3 regions of the Streptomyces sp. NPDC104367 genome follow, and region 3 is predicted to be linked to each of the others. Evidence: riboswitches for the same ligand, from Rfam matches in the RefSeq annotation. Region 3 holds a riboswitch; each other region holds the start of a gene.
The links. A riboswitch is a leader RNA that binds a small molecule or an ion and turns the genes downstream of it on or off. The one in region 3 is predicted to bind cyclic di-AMP.
Positions count from the first base shown of each region.

Region 1 (6,167 bases), on a different contig from region 3:
CCCTGGTGTTCACCTCCACCGTGGGCGCGATCTTCGGCGACTACGCGGACGTCCGGGAGATGACCGGCCAGGTGCTGACGGAGGAGTACTTCAACACCAGCAGCACGGTGGAGAACAACCCCTACCACTACGCCAAGACGGTCGCCGAGCGCGCCGCGTGGGACGCGGAGGCCGCGCAGGACCGCTGGCGCATGGTCTCGATCAACCCCGGCCTGATCCTGGGCCCTTCGCTCACGCCCGCCTCCGAGTCGGGCAGCCTGTTCCTGCTGGACGAGCTGTTCAAGGGGTACTTCTGCTACGGCGCCCCGGACTTCAGCTTCACCACCGCCGACGTCCGCGACGTCGCCGACGCGCACATCGCGGCGGCGGAGAACCCGGCGGCGAAGGGCCGTTACATCGTGGCCAACGAGACGATGACGTCCTTCCACGAGATGTCGAGAATCGTCCGCACCCGCCACCCGTGGGACCCGCGCCTGCCCCGCACGGCGCTCCCGCACTGGCCGGTACGCATCCTCGGACCGCTCTTCGGTCTCACCCAGGACTACATACGCAAACACCTCGGCATCCGCTTCCGCGTCGACAACGCCCGGAGCACCGGGGAACTGGGCCTCACCTACCGCCCCGTCGAGGAGACCCTCCTCGACCACCACACCAGCTGGCGCACACGCCGAAGAAGCGCCCGAGCGTGACAGGAGGGGGCGGGACGGGGCGGGCTGCCGTGCGGATGCCCGCCCTCACGGGGGCCGTCGTCATGCCGGCGGCCGAGTGACGCAAGACGTTCACCAGGCGGTTTCGGTGCCGGACGGGACGCTGCGATGCCGGCGGTGCGGTTCGCGGCGGCCCGTCACGGGGGGTCGGGCCTGGTCGGGTCGGGGCAGGCCGAGGGGTCAGGCCGGGCGGATCACCCGGTGGATGGCCGACTCTCCGGCGTTGTAGATGGACTCCTCGCGGATGAGGGCGCCCGGACTGGGGGCGTGGATCATCATGCCGCCACCCGCGTAGATACCGACGTGGCTGTCGTTGTCGAAGAAGAAGACCAGGTCACCCGGTTCCATCGCGGTCAGCGTCAACGCCGTGCCGGCCAGCGTCTGCTCCGCCGCGGAGCGCGGCAGGCTCACCCCGGCGGCTCGCCAGGCGGCCTGGATCAGGCTGGAGCAGTCGTACGACTCCGGCCCGGTCGCCCCCCAGACGCACGGCCGCCCGATCTGCGCCCGTGCGAACGACAGCGCCTTCATCGCCTTGCCCGGTTCGGCCGTGCCGCCCGGCTGGAGGAAGGTGCCGGTGTCGGTGAGGGCGCCGGGGGCGAAGGTGGCGGTGGCCGGAGCCGCGGCGGGCGTCGGAGCCGCGGCGGGCGTCGGGGCCGCGGCGACCGGGGGTGCGGCGGCGGGCATCGGAGCCTGTGCCGGCATCGGCGCCGGAGCGGGCATCGCCGGAGCCGCGGCCGGCATGGGCGCGGGGGCCGCCATCGGTGCGGGGGGCGCCATGGCCGGGGCCGGTGCCTGCATCGGCATGGGTCCCGTGGCCATGGCCATGGGCATGGGCATGCTCATGGCGGGAGCGGGAGCGGGAGCGGGAGCCGCGACGGGGTAGGGGTTCGGGGCGGCCGGGGGCTGGGGTGCCGCGTAGGCGGTCGGCTGCGGCATGGGCGCCGCCGCGGGGGCCGCCGCGGCGTACGTGCCGGCCGACTGGACCGGGTCCGCAGCGGGTGCCGGGATGGCCGTGTACGAGGCCGGTGCGCCCGGGGTCATGACCCGGAAGGAGCCGGTGTCCATCGGGTTCTGGACGGGGAGCACGGCGGTGGCGGCGACCGGCGCCTCGGGCGGCAGCGCGCCCGCGCCGGGGAAGGAACCGGTGTTCGTGTCCGGTATCGGGGTGTACGCGGCCGACGCGCCCGGGGTCATCACGCGGAAGGAGCCGGTGTCCGCCGGGTTCGGGGCCGGGGCGGCGGTGCCCGCGTCCCTGGGGGACACGGTCGGGAAGCTGCCCGTGGCGCCCCCGCCGCCCGGGGTCATGATCCGGAAGGAGCCGGTGTCGGCGGCCGGAGCGGGAGCCGGGGCGGGGGCCGCGTTGCCCGGGGTCATGACCCGGAAGGAACCGCTGTCCGCCGGGTTCGCGGGCGGGTTGGCGCCCCTGTCGCCCGGCGCCGCGGCCGGGAAGCTGCCCGTGGCGCCCCCGCCGCCCGGGGTCATCACGCGGAAGGAGCCGGAGTCCGCCGGGTTCGGGGCCGGGGCGGCGGTGCCCGCGTCCCTGGGGGACACGGCCGGGAAGCTGCCCGTGGCGCCCCCGCCGCCCGGGGTCATCACCCGGAACGAACCGGAGTCGGCCGCGTCCGCCGTCGGGAACGCGCCCGTGCGGAAGGGGCCGCTGTCGGTGCGCTGGCTGGGGATGCTGACGGCGGGCGGCGTCGGCGTCCACGGCTGCTGGGCCGGGGCCTGGGGTGCCTGGGGGGCTTGAGGAGCTCGTGGTGCCTGGGAAGCCTGGGGCGGCCGGGGCGCTTCGGCCTCGGGCCTCGGCCAGAAGGCCTGCGTGGGCGGCGCGCTCTGCACCGGCGGCGCGGGAGGGGCCGGTGCCGCCATCGGCGCCGGTGCCGGGTCGAGCGCGGCGATCGCGCGCCGGCCGGTGCGCTGGGACAGGATCTCGCGGGCCTTGGCGACCTTGAGCTGGTTCTTCGTCTTGGAGGTGCCCGGCGCCGACCGCTGCGGCGCGGCCACGGGCAGCGCCTTGGCGGCGCCGCCCGGCCCGGCGGGCAGGGCCGGGGTGGACCCGGCGGTCAGCTCCAGCCTGGGCCGTGCCGTCAGTTCGGGGGTCTGCGCGTCGGCCCTGCCGGACGACCCGGCGGGCAGCTCGGGGCGGGAGGGCCCGCTGCCCTCCAGCTGGCTGATCAGATCGGCCGCCATCGCGCTGACGGGCCGCCGCGGTCCAGGGTTGGCCGGCTGCCGGTCGGCGGGCAGCGCGGCCGGGACGCTCGGCCCCAGCTTCGAGCGCGCGCCCTCGAACCACTCACGGGCGATGCTGTCCAGACCCGGGTCTCCGCGGTCGGGCCGCTTGAACAGCGGCACCCCACGGGAGCGTGAACCCCCGTTCGCCGCACGCGTCGCGTTGTAGTTCCCGGTGGCGTTCTCGGCCTGGTCGTAGAGGCTGTCGATCCGCTGTCGAACCTCGTCACGGCTCTCGGGCGCCATGGGGGTCGTGCTCCTTCCGTGCTCCGCCTACCGGGTTAGCTGTCGGGTTCGGGCGTCGAATCCGGAAGGTATGCCCTACGGCCTTTGCCCTGAACGGCAGTTGGCCGATTCACCCCAGTTGATCGGTTGGGTCCCCGGCTCCGGGTACGCCCCGTGGGGCACCGGACTCGGCGGAAGCCGCGCGGCCCGACGGGATTCGCCGGGGGGAGCCGAACGGCTTGGCCGTCAACTTAGCCAACTTGTGTCACTGGTGTGAAGGTTGAAGTGCGTAATGTCCGATACGTATTTGTGATGTTCGTCGTACTGTTCGGTACGGGTGTGCGGGGAACGGTAATTCGCCCACCCGGAGATCACAGCCGGACGACCACCAGGGCGGTGTCGTCGGTCGCGCCCTCCTCCGGAAGCAGCTCGCGCAGCACCGCGTCGGCGAGCGCCTCGGGGTCCAACTCCCGGTGTCCGGTGAGGGATTCGGCGAGCCGGGCGAGGCCGGTGTCGATGTCCTCGCCGCGCCGTTCGATCAGTCCGTCGGTGTAGAGGACGAGGGTCGCGCCGTCGTCGAACGCGGTGACGGCCTGCGGGCGCGGCGGCGGATCGGGGTGGGCGTCGAGCGGGGGATCGGTGGCCCGGTCGAGGAACTCGACGCGGCCGTCCGCGTGCAGCAGGACGGGCGGTGGATGACCGGCACTGCTGTAGGTGACGGTATGGCGGTCGAAGTCGACGAACGTCGTCACCGCCGTGGCCGACTCGGCGCCCTCCACCACGTGCGCGTACCGCCCCAGTACGCCGAGCGCCTGGGCGGGCCCCTCGGCGACCCGGGAAGCCGCGCTGAGCGCGCTGCGCAACTGCCCCATGACGCAGGCCGCTTCGAGCCCGTGCCCCACCACGTCGCCGACCGAGACACCGACGCGGTCGCCGTCGACCAGGTCGATCAGGTCGTACCAGTCGCCGCACACGTTCAGCGAACCCGTCGCGGGCCGGTAGCGCACGGCCGCCCTGTGGTGCGCCGGCTGCCGGGCGGCGGGCAGCATCGCCTCCTGGAGGGCGACCGCGACCTCCCGCTCCCGGGCGTGCGCCTGCCGCAGCCGTTCGTTGATCTCCTGGAGTTCGCCCGCGCGCCGGTACAGCTCGGCCTCCAGGACCTGGCTCCGGCTGTCCCCGGCGGCCCGGCGCGCCCGGATCAGCTCGGTGACCTCCTCGACCCGGTGCACCAGCAGGGCCACCCTGCCGTCCGGGCCGAGCACCGGCACGTTCACCGGGCTCCAGTACCGCTCCTCCCAGCACCCGGGGCGGCCCGGGACCTGGACGTCGTACCGCTGGACGGCCATGGTGTCGCGTTCGCCGGTGGCCAGTACCCGCAGCAGGGAGGCCTCCAGGTTGCGCATGCCGGTCGCGGTGTCGTCGTCGGGGTTGTCCGGGAAGACGTCGAACAGGTACCGGCCGACCACGTCCTGGCGCCTGCGCCCGGCCATGCGGAGGAACTCCTCGTTGGCGTCCGCGTACACCAGCCCGGGAGTCGGCAGGGCCACCATCCCGGGCAGGGTCTGGAACACCGCCGTGTAGTCGATCTCCGCATCGCTCATGACAGGGGCGCCTCCCCGCCGTTTTCACAACAGTTTCCCACGTAAAGCCCAAAAGGCCAGGTGGGAGTGTGTGTTCGGCGGGTGCGCTCCGTGTCCGGACGGTCACCCGGGGTGGTCGTTTTCTATGAGGTCGCCGTGAATTCGCGGGTCTGTTGAACACGGCGGCGGTGATTGACGTATAGGGCCGGGGGCTTCCATGTCCGGGCCGCCCACAAGACGCAGGGGAACGATCTTGAGACGCAACAGGCGCAGACGTCCGACAGGCGCACGGCGCGCGACCTTCGCAGCGGTCGCCCTGATGCTCGGCGGCGGGGGACTGGTCGCGGCGAACGTCTACGCCTCGGCGAGCGAGGGCGGCTGGGGCGACCCCTCCGGTACGGCGGCGACCGCCCGGGTGCTGTCCGCGCCCACGGTCTACTGCCCCGACGTCGGCAGCCGGTTGACGGCGGTGCCCGACGGGGCGCGGGACGACGTCGACCGTGAACTCGCCGAGCTGGACCGGCAGATCGCGGCCGCCTACCAGCAGCTCAAGGAGTCGGCCGACACCCTCGGGCAGGACCCCGGCCTCGCCGACCTGACCATCGTGGAACCACTGGAGCGGAAGCGGTCCGCCACCCTCCGGCGCATCGCCGACGCCATCGGCCGGGACGGCGAGCGCCCGCAGGACCTCGACGACCTCGCGGCCTGCACCCTGCGCTCCTCGGACGAGGGCTCCCAGCAGACGCCGGGTGCGCAGGAGTCCACGGGATCACAGGACTCGCAGGGGTCGCAGGACTCGCAGGGATCGCAGCCGCCGCAGGACGGCGCCGCACCGGGCCAGAGCGCGGGGACCGGCGCCGGCGGCCAGGGCGGGAACGGTCCCGTCGCCGCTGACTACGCCGACATCACCGCCGTCCAGCCGGACACGAGGACCCCGGCCGAGCGGTCCGGCGGCTCCACCGGCACCTTCGCCTCCAGCTGCGGTGTCAACGCGGGCGGCCTGTTCAACTCGGACAACGTGATCGTCGCGCCCGGTGTCTCCAACGGCGCCCACCACTTCCACGACTACATCGGCAACCAGTCGAACAACGCCTTCGCCGGCGAGCAGGACCTCGCGAACGCCGACACCAGCTGCGTCGACAAGGGCGACCGGTCCACGTACTACTGGCCCGTGCTGCGGCTCCAGAACGGCACGCAGGAGCGGGACGCCGGCTCGCCGGGCGGCGGTGTCGAGGGCAACGCCGGGCAGATCGTCACCCCGAAGGAGGTCACGCTGACCTTCGAGGGCAACCCGCGCTCCAAGGTCACCGCGATGCCGCGGCTGCTGCGCATCATCACCGGCGACGCCAAGGCCTTCGTCAACGGCCCGGCCAACGCCAACGCCTCCTGGAGCTGCACCGGTTTCGAGGACCGACAGCTCAAGGAC
Region 1 covers NZ_JBVJND010000004.1:180,530-186,696, forward strand. The annotation lists gene ACZ619_RS08080 (NAD-dependent epimerase/dehydratase family protein) at 1-689, shown strand, start outside; gene ACZ619_RS08085 (C40 family peptidase) at 888-3,182, opposite strand; cyclic di-AMP (ydaO/yuaA leader) riboswitch at 3,191-3,365, opposite strand; gene ACZ619_RS08090 (PP2C family protein-serine/threonine phosphatase) at 3,533-4,762, opposite strand; gene ACZ619_RS08095 (DUF1996 domain-containing protein) at 5,061-6,167, shown strand, end outside.
Region 1: another riboswitch for cyclic di-AMP. It lies ahead of ACZ619_RS08085 (C40 family peptidase); the one in region 3 lies ahead of ACZ619_RS29765 (M23 family metallopeptidase).

Region 2 (6,167 bases), on a different contig from region 3:
TGCTGCCCGAGTTCACCGAACGCACCGGTGCCGCGCAACGCACGCTGGATCCGTACTCGAAGCTGCTGGAGAACCGGATCGTGTTCCTCGGCACGCCCGTGGACGAGGTCTCCGCGAACGATGTGACGGCCCAGCTGATGTACCTGGAGCACACCGCCCCGGAGCAGGACATCTCGCTCTACGTCAATTCGCCGGGCGGGTCGTTCAGCGCGATGACGGCGATCTACGACACGGTCCGGTACGTCACCTGTGACGTGGCCACGGTCTGCCTGGGCCAGGCCGGGGCGTCGGCGGCGGTCCTGCTCGCGGCCGGCACCCCGGGCAAGCGGTCCGCGCTGCCGGGGGCGCGCATTCTCCTCCAGCAGCCGTCCCTGCCGGAACCGGTGCGGGGCCGGCCGAGTGATCTGGCCATCCGGGCGGCGGAGTTGGAACGGGTCCGTACCCTGATGGAGGAGATGCTCGTCCGGCACACCGGGCGCACCCCGGAGCAGGTGCGCGAGGACATGGAGCGGGACCTGGTCCTGGACGCCCGGCAGGCGCTGGCGTACGGGCTGGTGGACCTGGTCATGCCCGAGCGCAGGGGCTCGCTCGGCCTGCCGGACGCGGGGTGAGCCGCCGATGCTGCCACCGGAACTTCCGCCGCTGCCCGCGCTCACCCGCGCCGAGGGCGAGTTGATCGACCGTTATCTGGACGTGGTCGATCTGCTGGGCCGTATCAACCCGGCGCAGAACGAGGACACGTATCGTGGCCTGCGCGCCGCGCAGGCGCTGGTGCGCGCCGCTTCCGAGCTGCGTGACGCGCTGGCCCTGATGCACGGCAGGGGCGAGACGGAGCTGCACGGGGACACGCTGGCACGGGCGTTGCGGGTGCTCGACGGTGAGCGCCGGACCGCTCGCGTCGCGCTCCCGCCCGACTGCGTACGCTGACGCGCGCAGGCCGCGGGCCCGGCCGTCGAGGCCGCGTCCGGGCCGGAGTCGAAACGACCCAACGGGGTTACCCCCGTTCAGCGGAGCGCGGCGTGGTTTTACCTGACCGGCGGACCCGCTCGACGTGCGGGTCCGAGGGAGCCCCTGGAGTGCTTTCGCGCAGGTCCGGGGCTACGCAGGGCAGTTGGCGTTGAGTCGAACAGAGCATTGTCCACCCGAACGGGTGGGTGGTGAGTAACCCCACAAATCCCCGATTCCATTGGGATTTTCGGACACACGTGAGTGAAGATCCCTGTCTGACGACAAGCCCCCGCCACAGCGGCGGGGCGGTCCGGGCGGACGCCGAGTCCTGCCGCCGCCCGGATTGACCCGTCGACAGAAGTGCATCGGCAGGAGTGGAGGACCCGAGCAAGACGGGTCGCCGGAACGGTCGCGCCATGACCGGGCCGAGCAGCCCTTGGGGTGAAGCCGCGTCAGCGGCCGGGCAACTTCGCCAGCCCGAATCCGACAGGTCATCCTTCACAGGCGGCTGACGAAGGGTTGCGCATGACTGCGCTCAATCGTGTCCCGTCGCTCATGGCCAGGGCCGGTACGGCCTCGGCGCTGACGATCGCCGCCGTCGGCGGCTCGATCGTGATCCCGGGTGTCGCCTCCGAGGCCTCGGCCGCCACGATGGCGACGAAGGCGCTTCAGGTCGCCGCCTCGAAGAAGGGGTCACCCTACAGGTGGGGCGCCAGCGGACCGAACCGGTTCGACTGCTCCGGGCTGACGCTGTACTCGTTCAAGAAGGCGGGCAAGAGCCTGCCGCGTACGGCGGCCCAGCAGTACAACAAGACCCGTCACATCTCGGCCGGCCACCGCAAGGCCGGGGACCTGGTCTTCTTCCACTCGGGTTCCAGCGTGTACCACGTCGGCATCTACGCCGGGAAGGGAAAGATCTGGCACGCCCCGAAGACCGGGGACGTGGTGAAGCTGCAGAAGATCTGGACCAGGAGCGTCTGGTACGGCCGGGTGAGCTGACCCGGCGACCGGGTGCCGGCCGGCGGGGACTCGGGGCTACGGTTCCTGCTGGCCGGCCGCGGTCACGGTGCCGGCCGGCACCGTCCAGGGCAGTTCGATGGAGACGGTCTTGCCGCCCTCCCGGGTCGGGCGGACCCGGAGTCTGCCGCCGCACTCGGCGGTGAGCCAGCGGATGATGACCATGCCGCGCCCGTTGTCCTGCTGGACCGCGGCGGGAAGTCTCCTGGGGAAGCGGGGGTGACTGTCCGTGACGCCGATGTGGAGGTGTTCGTCGCGGTCGAGGGCGATGTCCACCGTGAAGGTGGGTGACTGTCCGAAGGTGTGCTGTACGGCGTTGGTGGCGAGTTCCGAGACGATGAGGCGGATGGTGTCCGCGGTCTCCGTCTGCGGTGGCAGTCCCCACTCCGCGAGGGTGTCCAGCACATAGGAGCGGGCCGTGGAGACCGAGGCGGGATCGCTCGGCAGAGTGACGGATGCTTCCAGATGGTCTGCCATGGCGACGTCGTCCCTTTCCTCGGGACCGTAGTCCGACACGGTGCGGATGGTTCGAGTACGGTCCCGGACTGGTGCTTCTTCGCCAGACTGCCATTACCGGGCCGGTCACGGGGAGCGATCCACCAAGATGTGCATATATCTGTCGCTCGAAGCGGTGAACTCTGCGACCCCAGACCGTATTTGGGCGGCCCGGAAGGAGTAAGGAGTAGCCCATGCAGAACGGTCCCGCGGTACGCCGCCGAAAACTGGGCGCCGAACTGCGCATGCTGCGCACCGGTGCGGGTCTCACGAGCGGTGAGGCCGCCCGTCTGGTGGGCTGGCACCAGTCGAAGGTGAGCCGGATAGAGACCGGCGCCAGCGGTGTGAAACCGGCCGATGTGCGGTTACTCCTGGACGCCTACGGCGTGACCGAGGGGCAGTTGCGCGAGTTGCTGCTGGTGCTGGCGGGGTCGGAGGACACGGCCGGACGGCACCACTGGTGGCACGCCTACCGCGGGGTGCTGCCGCCCGCCTACCGGGACTTCATCAGCCTGGAGTCGCAGGCGAGCGCGATGCGCACGCTGGAGACCTCGGTGGTACCGGGGCTGTTGCAGACGTCCGAGTACGCGCGGGCCGTCACCCGGGTGGCCGCCGAGGGACTCGACGACGAGGCGCTGGACACCCTGGTGGAAGTGCGCCTGGCCAGGCAGGACGTGCTGCGCAACGATCCGCCGCTGCGGCTGAGCGCGGTCCTGGACGAGGCGGTGCTGCGCCGTGAGGTCGGCGGCCCGGGGGTGATGGCCCGCCAGCTGCACCGGCTGATGGAGGCGGCGAGGCTGCCCCAGGTGCGGATCCAGGTGCTGCCGTTCCAGGCCGGTGCGCATATCGGCATCACCGGCCCTTTCGTAATCTTCTCATTTCCGAGCACTTCTGATCTGGATGTGGTTGTTCTCGACCAGTTGACGAGTAGCCTCTACCTGGAGCGGAAAGAAGACCTCCAGGCCTATGCGGAGGCCTTCGACACCCTTCAGATCCACGCGCTTTCGCCCGAGGACTCGTTGGATTTCATCGCCGGGATAAGTGACGGCACGTAAGGAGGCACCATGACTGCACTGCCTCGGCACGTTCCTTCCAGTACCGATCTGCTCGGCGTGCGGTGGCTGCGCAGCAGTCACAGCACCGGAGCGAACAACTGCGTGGAGACCGCACGGCCGCACTCCGGTGCGCCCGCCGGACTGCTCGCCGTGCGTGACTCCAAGGACCCGGCCGGACCCGCGCTGCTCTTCTCCCCCGAGAGCTGGACGGGTTTCCTGGCCGTGTTCACCGACTGATCAGCGCGGAACCGCACCCGTATCCACCCGCGAGCGGCACCCGGCCGTGTCACGCCGACTCATGGTCGTGTCTCGCCGATCACCCGTACAGCGCGTTCGATCTCGGCCCCGGAGAGGTCGGCCCGGGCGGTCAGCCTGAGCCGTGAGACTCCGTCCGGCACGGAAGGCGGACGGAAACAGCCCACGGCCAGACCTGCCGTCCGGCAGTCGGCCGCCCATCGCACGGCCCGCTCCGGGGACGGTGCCCGCACGGAGACCACCGCGGCGTCCGGCCGTACCGCTTCCAGACCCGCGGCGGTCAGCCGTGCGTGCAGCTCGGCGGCCACCTCGCGGGCCCGGGCCGCGCGCCCGGGCTCGCGCCGCAGCAGCCGCAGGGCCGCCAGCGCCGCCCCCGCCGCCGCGGGGGCCAGACCGGTGTCGAAGATGAAGGTGCGGGCCGCGTTGACCAGATGGTCGACCACCCGGGCCGGACCCAGCACGGCCCCGCCCTGACTGCCCAGCGACTTGGACAGGGTCACGGTCGCCACCACGTCGTCGGCACCGGCCAGCCCGGCCGCGAACGGCGCCCCCCGCCCGCCGTCCCCGAGGACGCCGAGCCCGTGCGCGTCGTCGACGAGGAGCCCGGCGCCGTGCTCCCGGCACGCCCCGGCCAGGGCGGCGAGCGGGGTCGCGTCGCCGTCGACGGAGAACACCGTGTCGGAGACGACCACCGCGGGCCCCTCGTGGGTGCCGAGCGCCTTGCGCACCGCGTCCGGGTCGGCGTGCCCGACGACCTGGGTGGTGCCCCGGGCCAGCCGGCAGCCGTCGATCAGGGAGGCGTGGTTGAGGGCGTCGGAGACGATCAGCGAGCCGTGCGGGCCGAGCGTGGTGACGGCGGCGAGGTTGGCCGCGTAGCCGGAGGAGAAGACCAGGGCCGCCTCGAACCCGCAGAATTCGGCCAGCTCGCGCTCCAGCTCGGTGTGGAGCTCGGTCGTGCCGGTCACCAGCCGGGAGCCGGTGGCTCCGCCGCCCCAGGTCCGGGCCGCCCCGGCGGCGCCCTCGGCGACCTCGGGATGGCCGGCCAGGCCCAGGTAGTCGTTGCTCGCGAGGTCCAGCAGCGGCGAATCGGCGGGACGGGGGCGCAGGGTCCGTTCGAGTCCGGCGCGGCGGCGCAGCTCCGCCTGTTCGTCGATCCAGCCGAACGCCATGACCCCTCCGGTGATTTTGTAGGCAATGAACAGACCCTAGCGGGACCGTCGGGCACCCACTGTGTGGTGATACCCACATGTCGATCTGCCAGGGTTGTGCGAACTCTCCTTGGCCCGGGGCAGCCTCGTAGTACAGGATCGGCTCTCATGGACCTGCTGAACACGCTGGTGGACAAGGGGCTTCGGCGCGAGCTGCCGACCCGCGAGGAAGCGCTCGCCGTGCTGGCGACCTCGGACGACGACGTGCTCGACGTGGTGGCCGCGGCCGGCAAGGTGCGCCGGCAGTGGTTCGGCCGGCGCGTGAAACTCAACTACCTGGTCAACCTCAAGTCGGGCCTGTGCCCGGAGGACTGCTCCTACTGCTCGCAGCGGCTGGGCTCCTCGACCGGCATCCTCAAGTACAGCTGGCTGAAACCCGACGAGGCCTCCAGGGCGGCCGCCGCGGGGCTCGCCGGGGGCGCCAAGCGGGTCTGCCTGGTGGCCTCCGGGCGCGGCCCGACCGACCGGGACGTGGACCGGGTCGCCGGCACCATCAAGGCGATCAAGGAGCAGAACGAGGGCGTCGAGGTGTGCGCCTGTCTCGGTCTGCTCTCCGACGGCCAGGCCGAGCGGCTGCGCGAGGCGGGCGCGGACGCCTACAACCACAACCTCAACACGTCCGAGGGGACGTACGGGGACATCACGACCACGCACACGTACGCCGATCGGGTGGACACGGTCAACAAGGCGCACGCGGCGGGTCTGTCGGCCTGTTCGGGCCTGATCGCCGGCATGGGCGAGTCGGACGAGGACCTGGTCGACGTGGTCTTCTCGCTGCGCGAGCTGGACCCGGACTCGGTGCCGGTGAACTTCCTGATCCCGGTCGAGGGCACGCCGCTGGCCAAGGAGTGGAACCTCACCCCGCAGCGCTGCCTGCGCATCCTGGCGATGGTGCGGTTCGTCTGCCCCGACGTCGAGGTCCGGATCGCGGGCGGCCGCGAGGTGCATCTGCGCACCATGCAGCCGCTCGCGCTGCACCTGGCCAACTCGATCTTCCTCGGCGACTACCTCACCACCGAGGGCCAGGCCGGCCAGGCCGACCTGGAGATGATCGCGGACGCCGGGTTCGTGGTGGAGGGCTCGGACGAGGTGACGCTGCCGCGGCACCGGGCCGACGCCCCGGGCTCCGTCTGCGGGTCGCACGCCGGGGACGCCGGGAACGCCGACGCCGGGTGCGGAGCGCACGCCG
Region 2 covers NZ_JBVJND010000013.1:68,577-74,743, forward strand. The annotation lists gene ACZ619_RS20765 (ATP-dependent Clp protease proteolytic subunit) at 1-611, shown strand, start outside; gene ACZ619_RS20770 (hypothetical protein) at 619-927, shown strand; cyclic di-AMP (ydaO/yuaA leader) riboswitch at 1,291-1,470, shown strand; gene ACZ619_RS20775 (C40 family peptidase) at 1,474-1,947, shown strand; gene ACZ619_RS20780 (ATP-binding protein) at 1,984-2,442, opposite strand; gene ACZ619_RS20785 (helix-turn-helix domain-containing protein) at 2,655-3,515, shown strand; gene ACZ619_RS20790 (DUF397 domain-containing protein) at 3,525-3,752, shown strand; gene ACZ619_RS20795 (8-amino-7-oxononanoate synthase) at 3,812-4,939, opposite strand; gene bioB (biotin synthase BioB) at 5,087-6,167, shown strand, end outside.
Region 2: another riboswitch for cyclic di-AMP. It lies ahead of ACZ619_RS20775 (C40 family peptidase); the one in region 3 lies ahead of ACZ619_RS29765 (M23 family metallopeptidase).

Region 3 (6,167 bases):
AGTCGATGGAGAACCAGCGCGACGTCGTCAAGAACGAGCGCCGCCAGCGCTACGACAACGTGCCCTACGGCACCGCGTTCGAGAAGCTGACCGCCCTCGCCTATCCGGAGGGCCACCCCTACCACCACACGCCGATCGGCTCGATGGCCGACCTGGACGCGGCCACCCTGGAGGACGCCCGCGCGTTCTTCCGGACGTACTACGCGCCCAACAACGCCGTCCTGTCGGTCGTCGGCGACATCGACCCGCAGCAGGCGCTGGCCTGGGTCGAGAAGTACTTCGGCTCCATCCCGGCGCACGACGGCAAGCCCGCCCCGCGCGACGGCTCGCTGCCCGAGACCATGGGAGGGCAGCTGCGCGAGGTCGTCGTGGAGGAGGTCCCCGCGCGGGCGCTGATGGCCGCCTACCGGCTCCCGGAGGACGGCACGCGCGCGTCCGACGCGGCCGACCTCGCCCTCACCGTCCTCGGCGGCGGCGAGTCCTCCCGGCTCTACAACCGCCTGGTGCGGCGCGACCGTACGGCCGTCGCGGCCGGCTTCGGCCTGCTGCGCCTGGCCGGCGCGCCCTCCCTGGGCTGGCTGGACGTGAAGACCTCCGGTGATGTCGAGGTGCCGGTCATCGAGACCGCCATCGACGAGGAGCTCGCCCGGTTCGCCGAGGAGGGCCCCACGCCCGAGGAGATGGAGCGCGCCCAGGCCCAGTTGGAGCGCGAGTGGCTGGACCGGCTCGGCACCGTCGCGGGCCGCGCCGACGAACTGTGCCGCTTCGCCGTCCTGTTCGGCGACCCGCAGCTCGCCCTGACCGCCGTCCAGCGCGTCCTGACGGTCACCCCCGAGGAGGTCCAGGAGATCGCCAAGGCGCGGCTGCGCCCCGACAACCGCGCGGTGCTCGTCTACGAACCCAAGTCCCCGGAGACGGCCCCGGACGCCGACGTGCCCGAGGACCCCGAGGCCGAGGCCACGGTCGAAGCCGGCGACAACGACGAGGAGACGGCCAAGTGACCGAGCTCGCCAGCATGGACTTCCACCCGCAGCCCCAGCCGGGCGACGCCAGGCCCTGGGCCTTCCCCGCGCCCGAGCGCGGCACCCTGGACAACGGCCTGACCGTGCTCCGCTGCCACCGCCCCGGCCAGCAGGTCGTCGCCGTCGAGGTGCTGGTGGACGCGCCCCTGGACGCCGAACCGGCCGGCCTGGACGGCGTCGCCACCATCATGGCGCGCGCGTTCTCGGAGGGCACCGACAAGCACTCCGCCGAGGAGTTCGCCGCCGAACTGGAGCGCGCCGGCGCCACCCTCGACGCCCACGCCGACCACCCCTGCGTCCGCGTCAGCCTGGAGGTCCCGGCCTCCCGTCTGGCCAAGGGCCTCGGACTGCTCTCCGACGCGCTGCGGGCGCCCGCGTTCGCCGACAGCGAGGTCGAGCGGCTGGTCCGCAACCGCCTCGACGAGATCCCGCACGAGCAGGCCAACCCCAGCCGCCGGGCCGCCAAGCAGCTCTACAAGGAGCTGTTCCCGGCCACCGCGCGGATGTCCCGCCCCCGCCAGGGCACCGAGGAGACGGTCGAGAAGATCGACGCGGCCGCCGTCCGCGCGTTCTACGACCGGCACGTCCGCCCCGCGACCGCCACCGCGGTCGTCGTCGGCGACCTCACCGGCATCGACCTCGACGAACTGCTCGGCGAGACCCTGGGCGCCTGGCGCGGCACCACCGCCGAGCCCCGGCCGGTCCCGCCGGTCACCGCCGACGACACCGGCCGGGTCGTCGTCGTGGACCGTCCCGGAGCCGTCCAGACGCAGCTGCTCATCGGCCGCGTCGGCCCCGACCGGCACGACCGCGTCTGGCCCGCCCAGGTGCTCGGCACCTACTGCCTGGGCGGCACCCTCACCTCCCGCCTGGACCGCGTCCTGCGCGAGGAGAAGGGCTACACCTACGGCGTCCGCTCCTTCGGGCAGGTGCTGCGCTCCGCCCCCGACGGCAGCGGCGCCTCCCTGCTGGCCATCAGCGGCTCCGTGGACACCCCGAACACCGGTCCCGCGCTCCAGGACCTGTGGACGGTGCTGCGCACCCTCGCCGCCGAGGGCCTCACCGACGCCGAGCGCGACATCGCCGTGCAGAACCTGGTCGGTGTGGCGCCGCTCAAGTACGAGACGGCGGCCGCCGTCGCGGGCACCCTGGCCGACCAGGTCGAGCAGCACCTGCCCGACGACTTCCAGGCGACCCTCTACCGGCAGCTCGCCGCCACCGGCACCGTGGAGGCCACCGCGGCCGTGGTCAACGCCTTCTCGGTGGACCGGCTGGTGACCGTCCTCGTCGGGGACGCGGCGCAGATCAAGGAGCCCGTCGAGGCGCTCGGGATCGGCGAAGTCACGGTCGTCGCCGCCGAGTAACCGGGCGGGCGGCACACGCGCGTGGAGCGGCCCTGGTGACCGGGATGTCACCAGGGCCGCCGAATGTCCGAATTGGGGCGGAGGTTGCCTGTCTGCCCTGTGGGATGCGCTACAAAAACCCGGATCCGTTTGGGTATGGAAAGCGCGCCCTCGTAGGTTCTTCCGGGCTGTCCGTCATGCAGTGCGCCGCAACCGCGGCACCGGACAGTCATCGCCGAGTCCCCGTACGGCGCGAGCCAGGGGAGCCGGGGACCCACACGTCCCTGGGGTGAATCGGGCGCCCGCGCGAGCCGCGAGGGGGTCCGTAGGAGACCTTCCTGCTCCGAACCCGTCAGCTAACCCGGTAGGCGAGAGGGAAGGAAAGGACCAGCCTCTACATGGCGTTCATGTGCGCCTCCGGGAAGCACCGTCGTCCCGGCCGGGTGAAGCGCACCGGCGCGCAGGCCGCCGGCATCGCGGCCCTCACCACCACCGGTGTCATCGGCACCGTCTCCGCGGCCCCGGCCCTCGCCGCCGAGAACTCCGTCGAGCAGACCGGCCTCACCCCGGTCATCACGGTCAGCGACTCGGTGGTCGAGCAGATCGACGCCCAGGCCGTCACGCAGAAGGCCGAGGCCGAGCGCGAGGCGGCCCTGGAGGCCGCCCGCAAGGAGGCCGCGGCCAGGGCGAAGGAGGCGCACGAGGCCAAGGCGCGCGCCGCCCGGGCGGCCGAGCGCGAGCGCCTCAACGCCTTCGTCGCACCGATCTCGGGCTCCTACGTCTCCACCGGCTACAAGACCGGCGGCTCCCTGTGGTCCTCCGGCACCCACACCGGCATCGACTTCCACGCCGCCACCGGCACGGCCGTGCACGCCGTCGGCACCGGCACGGTCGTCTCCACCGGCTGGGGCGGGGCGTACGGCAACCAGATCGTCATCAAGATGGCCGACGGCATGTACACCCAGTACGGCCACCTGTCGTCCATCGGCGTCTCGGTGGGCCAGCAGGTCACCCCGGGCCAGCAGATCGGCCTCTCCGGCGCCACCGGCAACGTGACGGGCCCACACCTCCACTTCGAGGCCCGTACGACCGCGGAGTACGGCTCCGACGTCGACCCGGTCGCCTACCTCCGCAAGCACGGTGTGAACGTCTGACGACATACGGCCAGATCTTCACAAGCCCCGGCTCCCGAGCCGGGGCTTTCGCCGTTTTCGTGCCCCCGCTGTCCAAAATATATCCCTGGATTCCGGCCCCCCGTCGGAAATTCCGGCTCATTGCAATAGAGTCACGGAACGGACGCCACTCGGCGGCTTTTCTCGGGGATTAAGGCGGAGGTCGGTCATGCGTATTCCGGCGCACTCGGTATGCACGGCGATCCGGGACGACATCGTCGCGGGTGTCTACGAGCGAGGCGGCCGGCTCACCGAGGAACTGCTGGCCCGCCGCTACGGCGTCTCGCGCGTCCCCGTCCGCGAGGCCCTGCGCACCCTGGAGGCCGAGGGCTTCGTGGTGACGCGCCGGCACGCGGGCGCGTGCGTCGCCGAGCCGACCGAGCAGGAGGCGGCCGACCTGCTGGAGATGCGGATGCTCCTGGAGCCGCTGGGCGCCGCACGGGCCGCCCAGCGGCGCACCGAGGCCCACCTCAAGGTGCTGCGCGGGCTGGTCAGGCTGGGCCAGGAGCGGTCCCGCAGGGGCAACAGCGAGGATCTGCGCTCGCTGGGCGGCTGGTTCCACGAGACGCTCGCCCAGGCCTCCGGCAGCCACGCCCTGACCTCGACCCTCACCCAGCTGCGGCACAAGATCGCCTGGATGTACGCGGCCGACGCGCCCGCCAACCCCGTGGAGTCCTGGGCCGAGCACGGCGCCATCGTGGACGCGGTGGCGCGCGGCGACGGCGAGCGCGCACGGGCGATCACCGCGCTGCACACCGAGCGCGTGACGGCCGCCCACCGGCTGCGGTTCTCGGGCGGGGCCGACCGGGCGAACGGTGTGAGGACTTCGCAACCTCCCGTAAACATGTCGGGCCTGCGGCATTAACACGAGCGCCGTATACAAAGAGATGTTATTCAGCGGAGCCGTATTTCCGCTGCCCTTATTCGCGCGCGCCGGGAATTTCCGGTGGCGCGCTATTGGTGTGCCTGGTGCAAATGGTGCGGGGCGTGCGGAACGCCTCGCCGCGCACGCCGGAGCCGAGGCGGGGCAAATTTCCGGGGCGGAAAACGGCGAGGCCGCGCCGCCCCGTTCGGGTGCGGCGCGGCCTCGGCCCTGACGTGCGGGCGGCGCTGTGTCGCTCAGACGGTCTCGGGGAGCTCCTCGAGACCCTCGGCGACCAGCTTGGCCAGGCGGTCGAGGGCGGCGTCGGAGCCCTCGGCGTCGGAGGCGAGGACGATCTCCTCGCCGCCCTGGGCGCCCAGGCCCAGGACAGCCAGCATGGAGGCCGCGTTGACAGGGTTGCCCCCGGCCTTGGCGATCGTCACCGGGACGCCTGCGGCCGTGGCGGCTCGGACGAAGATGGAAGCGGGGCGGGCGTGGAGGCCCTCGGCCCAGCCGACGTTGACGCGGCGCTCAGCCATGTGATGCTGCCCTTCGGTTTTCAGGGTTGTCTAGACCAGTTTCCCATAACGTGAAGCATCCCCGGAGCGGACACGGATGCCCTCCGGGTGTGTCGTCGGACCGCGGCCTCGGCCCGACTTCCGTCCTCCACAGACTGCCTCGCGCCGTTGTCGGACGCGAGCCGTACTCTGGGGCCCATGCAGACCCCGGCGGACCGGCAGGACCGGCACGAGTACCCCGCCCACTGGGAGGCGGACGTGGTACTGCGCGACGGTGGCACCGCGCGCGTCCGGCCCATCACCGTCGATGACGCCGACCGCCTGGTCAGCTTCTACGAGCAGGTCTCGGACGAGTCGAAGTACTACCGCTTCTTCGCGCCCTACCCCAGGCTCTCCGCCAAGGACGTCCACCGCTTCACGCACCACGACTTTGTGGACAGGGTGGGACTCGCGGCCACCATCGGCGGCGAGTTCATCGCCACCGTACGCTATGACCGCATTGGCGCCGACGGCATGCCCGCGTCGGCCCCCGCCGACGAGGCCGAGGTCGCCTTCCTCGTCCAGGACGCCCACCAGGGCCGCGGTGTCGCCTCCGCTCTCCTGGAGCACATCGCCGCCGTCGCGCGCGAGCGCGGCATCCGCCGGTTCGCCGCCGAGGTGCTGCCCGCCAACTCCAAGATGATCAAGGTGTTCACGGACGCCGGCTACACCCAGCAGCGCAGCTTCGAGGACGGCGTGGTCCGGCTGGAGTTCGACCTGGAGCCCACCGACCGCTCCCTCGCGGTCCAGCGCGCCCGCGAACAGCGCGCGGAGGCCCGCTCGGTACGACGGCTGCTCGCCCCCGGCGCGGTCGCGGTGGTTGGCGTCGGCCGCGCGCCCGGCGGCGTCGGCCGCAGCGTCCTCGGCAACCTCCGGGACGCCGGCTTCACCGGCCGCCTGCACGCCGTGAACCGGGCCTTCCCGCAGGACCTCAAGGAGGTCGACGGGGTGCCCGCGCACCGCTCCGTGCGGGACATCGACGGACCGGTCGACCTCGCCGTGGTCGCCGTCCCCGCCGAGCACGTCCCCTCCGTCGTCACGGACTGCGGCGAGCACGGCGTCCAGGGGCTCGTCGTCCTGTCCGCCGGATACGCCGAGAGCGGCCCGGACGGCCGCGAGCGCCAGCGCGAACTGGTCCGGCACGCGCGCACGTACGGCATGCGGATCATCGGCCCCAACGCCTTCGGCGTCATCAACACCGCCGCCGACGT
Region 3 covers NZ_JBVJND010000022.1:135,233-141,399, forward strand. The annotation lists gene ACZ619_RS29755 (M16 family metallopeptidase) at 1-1,001, shown strand, start outside; gene ACZ619_RS29760 (M16 family metallopeptidase) at 998-2,386, shown strand; cyclic di-AMP (ydaO/yuaA leader) riboswitch at 2,589-2,751, shown strand; gene ACZ619_RS29765 (M23 family metallopeptidase) at 2,764-3,519, shown strand; gene ACZ619_RS29770 (GntR family transcriptional regulator) at 3,707-4,402, shown strand; gene ACZ619_RS29775 (HPr family phosphocarrier protein) at 4,657-4,938, opposite strand; gene ACZ619_RS29780 (bifunctional acetate--CoA ligase family protein/GNAT family N-acetyltransferase) at 5,116-6,167, shown strand, end outside.